Linked DNA regions of Spartinivicinus marinus. The protein of the gene in region 2 interacts with the protein of the main gene of each other region in a pairwise test. Links are inferred from orthologs where the notes say so. Each region holds a gene or a part of one and is shown on either strand. Other genes may lie near its edges. The genes, in order: recJ and OQE68_RS24685.

Evidence for each region.
Region 1: the proteins of OQE68_RS24685 (region 2) and recJ interact in binary tests that used the Escherichia coli proteins (3 or more experiments, as listed by UniProt). The link is inferred for Spartinivicinus marinus from one-to-one orthologs.

The regions. Positions count from the first base shown.
Region 1 is NZ_JAPJZK010000001.1:1,002,581-1,005,872, reverse strand. What follows is about bases 192-3,151. They hold recJ (single-stranded-DNA-specific exonuclease RecJ), read left to right. Parts: upstream 192-780; coding sequence 781-2,523; downstream 2,524-3,151. Other genes in these bases: thrC (threonine synthase), read left to right, coding at 192-580. In the rest of the region: more of thrC, read left to right, coding at 1-191. UniProt on the Escherichia coli protein: Single-stranded-DNA-specific exonuclease.
Region 2 is NZ_JAPJZK010000001.1:5,537,556-5,540,761, forward strand. Bases 55-2,928 are described here. They hold OQE68_RS24685 (DNA topoisomerase III), read right to left. Parts: upstream 2,546-2,928; coding sequence 563-2,545; downstream 55-562. Other genes in these bases: OQE68_RS24680 (cytochrome P450), read right to left, coding at 55-484; OQE68_RS24690 (substrate-binding periplasmic protein), read right to left, coding at 2,709-2,928. Outside these bases: more of OQE68_RS24680, read right to left, coding at 1-54; more of OQE68_RS24690, read right to left, coding at 2,929-3,206.

The DNA.
Region 1 (3,292 bases), 4.5 Mb from region 2 along the record:
TCAACTAGTGGTGGCCACTAACCGCAATGATATTTTGCACCGCTTTATCAGTGGTAATCAGTATGCTAAAGAGCAGTTGCACCCAACGTTATCGCCTAGCATGGATATCATGATTTCCAGCAACTTTGAACGTTTACTGTTTGATTTGCATGGTCGTAATGGGCAAGCAATTGCAGGTTTAATGGAGCAGTTTAACGAGCAAGGTACTATTAGTATTGAGTCTTACCGCTGGGAACAGGCGCAACAATTATTCAGTAGTTGTCGGGTTTCAGATGAAGAAACTGTCTCGACGATTAACCAGGTTTATGCCGAAACAGGCTATTTGCTAGACCCTCATACCGCAATTGGTGTAAAAGCGGCGCGGAGTTGCCGAACTAATCAAGCGGCGCCAATGGTGACATTGGCAACTGCTCATCCGGTTAAATTCCCAGATGCTATTTTGCAAGCTGGACTGGCCAGCCCAGCGCTACCTCATCACCTAACGGATTTATTTGAGCGGCAAGAGCGCTACCAGGTGCTGGAAAATAAACTGGCTGATGTACAACAGTACATTCAAACTCATGGGCGCTTTTTTAAATAAAAAATAGATGAGTTTATACCCTTCGCGAATGATTTATCCCTACGCTTTGGGTATATAAACTACATTTATTTAAGGGCTACGCGAAAATGTTTATTTTTAGTAGTGCCCTAAAGAGATAGGCATTTGCCTATCTTAACTAAAAAAACACAGCTCATATTTTTCAAGCACTTTTTAGTCAGATATCTTTATAGAAAGCCTCTATGCAAAAACGCATAACCCAACGTTCTTTTGATCTTAGTCGATGCCAGTTTTCGGATTCCCTTCACCCCGTATTGCAACGTATTTATGCCGCGAGAGGAATCAGTGAAGAAAAACAACTTAATCACTCTCTACAAGCCCTTTTATCATTTACCTCACTTAAAGGAATTGAGCGAGCTGTTGAGGTAATTGCAGAGGCTATTGAGGCTCAACAACAAATTTTGATTGTTGGTGACTTTGATGCTGACGGAGCAACCAGTAGTGCTTTGGCTGTGTTAGCACTGAAAGCATTGGGTGCAGAAAAAGTTAACTATTTAGTACCGAATCGGTTTGAGTATGGCTATGGCTTATCGCCAGAAATTGTTGCAGAAGCACTGAAGTATCAGCCTGAGTTAATCATTACCGTTGATAATGGGATCTCCAGTATTGCTGGGGTAGAGTTCGCAAAAGAGCAAGGAATTAAAGTGGTAGTCACTGACCACCATTTAGCAGGTGCTGAACTGCCCCAGGCTGATGCTATTGTAAATCCCAATCAGCCGGGCTGTGATTTTCCCAGTCGTAATCCAGCTGGGGTTGGTGTGATTTTTTATGTGATGGTAGCGCTTAGGCAGCAGCTACGTGAACGGAATTGGTTTGCTACTCGACCAGAACCCAATATGGCAAATTTTCTGGATATTGTGGCATTAGGAACAGTCGCTGATGTGGTGCCATTGGACGACAATAATCGAATACTGGTTCAGCAAGGGTTGAAACGGATTCGTGCAGGGAAAGCCCGGCCAGGTATTTTAGCGCTTATTGAGGTAGCTGGTCGGCATCGGGAACAACTGGTTGCAACCGATCTGGGTTTTGCTGTAGGGCCAAGATTAAATGCTGCTGGGCGTTTGGATGATATGTCCTTAGGTATAGAGTGCCTGCTAACAAATGATCATCAACTAGCAAGAGAAATTGCTTTCCAACTAGATGAATTAAATCGTGATCGCAAGCAGATTGAGTCTGATATGCAACAACAGGCGTTAACTGAATTGCAGCGATTACAGCTGGATCAAGAGGAGCGGCTGCCAACGGGTATTTGCTTATTTGATGCAGCTTGGCACCAAGGTGTTATTGGCATTTTAGCTGCCCGAATTAAAGAGCGAACCCATCGCCCAGTGATTGCTTTTGCTGAAGGAGATAATGGGGAAATTAAAGGCTCTGCTCGCTCTATTCCTGGTTTCCATATTCGTGATGCACTGGATGTGGTGGATAAAAAATATCCTGAACTGATTATTAAGTTTGGTGGTCATGCGATGGCAGCAGGTCTTAGCATTAAGCATGAAAATTTTGCAGCTTTTAGCCAGGCCTTCCAAGAAGTGGCTGCCAGCCAGTTGACTAAAGAGCAGCTGGAAGCGGAAGTATTAACCGATGGCGAGCTAGGCTGCCACGAAATTAACTTATATCTGGCATCTTTAATAAGAGAGGCAGGGCCGTGGGGGCAGCACTTCCCTGAGCCGGTTTTTCAGGGATATTTTCAAGTTGTTCAACAGCGCATAGTGGGTGAAAAGCACTTAAAACTATTATTAAAACACCTTAGCGGAGAGTTATTTGTTGATGCTATTGCGTTTAATGTTGATTTAACGGTGTGGCCTGATCAGTCTATCGCGCAGGTCAAGCTAGCCTATAAACTTGATGTGAACTATTTTCGGGGTAAGCAGAATTTACAGCTGATGATTGAGTATATTGATCCTGTAAAGCCAAACAGACATTGATTCTCCATTTCTAAATGGCTGGCATTCGGTTAAAATGCCAGCTTTTTTACGCAAGATTTTTTGGAAACTATTCTCAATGCAAGAAATTAATCCGATCCTGCAAACGATTGATGACTTAAAGCACCGTACTGAAGTACTCAGGGGGTATCTTTGACTATGCTGGCAAGCAGGAACGGCTAGTTGAAGTTGAACGTGAGCTAGAAGACCCCAGTGTTTGGAATGAGCCTGAGCGGGCGCAGGCACTAGGTAAAGAAAGGTCTCAGTTAGAGTCAGTCGTAGGCACGATTGATAAACTCTCCCAGGGTGTTGATGATGCTAAAGAGTTACTGGATATGGCGATTGATGAAAATGATCCCGATTCAGTAACAGAAGTAGAGGCTGAGCTAAGTGAAATGTCGAACTTACTTGGTCAGCTTGAGTTCCGGCGGATGTTTTCTGGCCAGATGGACCCCAATAATGCCTATCTTGATATTCAAGCCGGTTCTGGTGGCACAGAAGCTCAGGACTGGGCCAATATGCTACTACGGATGTATTTGCGCTGGGGTGAGCAAAAAGGTTTTAAAACTGATTTGATTGAAGTATCAGCCGGTGATGTGGCTGGTATTAAAAGTGCCACCATTCAGTTTTCGGGTGATTATGCATTTGGTTGGCTTAGAACCGAAACTGGCGTACATCGGCTAGTGAGAAAGTCACCTTTTGATTCTGGTAATCGACGACATACCTCATTTGCATCAGTATTTGTTTCACCTGAAATTGATGAGGATATTGA
Region 2 (3,206 bases):
AGGCCACTTCCTTGATTAGATCAAAGGTGACAGGCTTTGGTTGAGCTAAAAAAGGGCTTAATAAGAAATCAACACATTCTTCCATCATCGGTAGCATAATATCTAGCATTTGGCGGCTAAATGCTTGGTTAGTGCAGCGCCTTAGTAGGGTATGAGACTCACCATCCTTAAACAGTATCCAGTTTTCGAAGCCTTGGATTAACTGCTCGTAGGCAGCTGGATCAGTGTTTGATTGCTTAAAAATACCTCTTACCCGGTTAGATGAAAAGTCATCTGACCTTAACACATGCTGTACCGTTGGGTAGTCAGCCACCACATAATAATGATCATTGAGTTGCCAGGCTGTGGGTGGTGTTTGGTGTAATCCTTGAAACATTTGAAATATCTGAGGCCAGTCATTGGGCGGAGTATAAAGCGTTTGTACTATTTCTTTTACTTGTTCTGAAATTGAAATAGCTATTGCTCTATTATTTTGACTGTTCATTATTTTTATATCCTTTCGGTCAGTGTTTTGTTCCCTAATGTACTTTGCAGTTTAACTAATATAGAGGGTTGTGACTCATTATTTCATCTGTTTTTTTCGAGTATATTTACGCTTTATTTGGTTCTGGCCTTGTCCTTTTAAGCCTCGAAAGGATTCAGGTTTAACTTGGGTAATTAATGTTGGCAAAGCATGGGAGAGGGCTCCCATAAAACTGTTATAACTGGTTTCTTTGTTACTGATGGATGTTAGTTGTGATTCCCATTGGGCGGTCATATCGGGTGTGGTAGCCACGTCTGGTAGGCTTTCAATAAGCTGGCGGCCGGTTTCAGTTGAACGAATTTGCTTGCCTTGTCTAATCAAAAATTGTCGTTTAAATAATAATTCAATGATACCCGCGCGGGTGGCTTCGGTACCGAGGCCATCGGTTTCTCTTAAGATTTTTTTGATTTCAGGGGCTTTAACAAATCGGGCGATGCCTGTCATGGCGGATAATAAAGTCGCATCAGAAAATGGTTTGGGGGGCTGGGTCATTCGTTCGGCTAACTCGCCTTTAATACACTGGACCACATCGCCTTTTTTTAAGTTAGGTAATTTCTGCTGTGCTTCTTGATCGTGGTTGTTGTCATCGCCTTTAATTTCACTACTTTGTTCCTTGAGGTTATTTTGATTGTTTAGTTTATCGTTTGCTTTGCCATTATTTTTAGTAAATAGCTTTTTCCAGCCTAAATCTACCGTTTGTCTTGCTGTAGCAATAAACTGTCCACCACTGATTTCTATTTCTATTCTTCGATCATCGTATTGCCAAGCAGGGTAAAACTGCGCGAGGTACTGTTTGGCGATTAACTCATAGATTTGTAACTCGATTTTAGATAAACGACTGGGGTCGAGCTTTCGTTCTGTGGGGATGATGGCATGATGTGCCTCTACCTTTTTATCGTTCCACGCTTTGCTTTTTAAGGATAAATCAGCCTCAGCGACTGCTTTTCGTAGTGGAACGCATACTTGATTAATAGCGGCAGTGACAGTATGTATTTGGTTGAAGTGTTCTCTAGGTAAATAACGACAGTCTGAACGCGGGTAGGTAATCAGTTTATGTTTTTCGTATAAGTCCTGACAGGTACTCAACACCTGTTGGGCATTTAAGCCGAAACGATTGGCTGCATCAATTTGTAAAGCCGATAAATTATAGGGGAGGGGAGCCGCTTGTTGTTTACGTTTTTTGGTTGCAGCGGTAATCAGCCCTGGTTGGCCAGTAATCCGCTTGACGACAGTTTCAGCCAGCTTTTTGGATAGAACTCGTCCTTCTTCATCTTGATAAGGCTGGCAGGCTTCGCTGGGTTGCCATTTGGCTCTAAATTGTTCACCTTTTTCTGTTTTTAGTAGTGCAAATACTTCGTAGTAGGGCTTTGGCTCAAAGTTTTCGATGGTTTGATCGCGCCGAACCACTAAACCTAATAAGGGGGTTTGTACTCGGCCAACTGAAAGTACCCCTTGATAGCCCGCTTTTCTGCCTTGGATAGAGCACACCCGACTCATATTAATACCATAAAGCCAGTCGGCCCTGGCACGGGCTAGAGCAGACGTCGCAAGGGGGATAAAGTCACGGTTATCCCGTAAATTGGCCAGGGCTCTTCGAACTGAATTTGGGTTTAAGTCACTGATTAGACAGCGTTGGATGCTAGCTCGTTTTGCTGCTGAAACACCAATAAAGTTAATGACTTCATCGACCAAAATCTGACCTTCTCGATCGGGATCGCCAGCATGGATGAGTTGGTCTGCTTGTTTTATTAATTTGCGTAAGACACCCAGCTGCTTTTTAGTTTTTGCTTTGGGAGTTAGTTGCCACTGTTCTGGAATAATTGGTAAGTGCTCCAGCTTCCAATGTTTATAGGCAGGGTCATAGACATCAGGTTGTGCTTGTTCAAGTAAGTGACCAATACACCAACTGACGTAATCACCATTGCCGACCTGAATATAACCATCCCCTTTTTGGTGGGGCTTGGGGAGTACATCGGCAATGGCTCTGCCTAAACTGGGTTTTTCGGCAATAAACAAACGCATACTGTATTCTTGCTACTGTGATTCCATACAGTATGCTAACAGGTTGTTGAGGAGGCGCCAACTTTTCTAGAAGCAGTTTGTACTAGTCTACATAGACATTGAGAGCTATCAAACCAAACGGCTTCTAGCATTGAACGTCAGCAACTTTCAATGAAGGGTTGTGTCATGGACGATACTTACCATCAATACTATCTGTTAGCATTTTATCGTAAGCACCAGAGCTTTTGATTTTTGCCAAGCCTTCATTAAATTTTTTGATAAGCTCTTCACTATTGGCTACTTTTTTGCTGAGAATTAAATGGTAGCTGGTTTCTCGTAATGGTTTAGGGTGATTGGTTAAAAGTTTACCTGAAGCTTCGTCTAATTTATCAGCGATTAATGCATAGCCTACTTCTAAGGTGGCAGGGAATAAATCAATACGGCCTGCGGCTAATTTTTTTAAGCTAGTCTCATCTTTGGCTGTCCGTGCAACGTTGATGAGTTTATCCGCTTCAGCCTTAGCAAATGCATCGCCATAACTGTATCCAATCGATGCGCCAATTTTGTATTTGCTTAAGTCTTTCATTGTGCTCCAGTCAAACTGAAGGTCTTTCCGATGAAAAAACACTTCTTTAAGTTCGATAACGGTATCGCTAAATACAAACTCTGCTTCCCTGTCTGG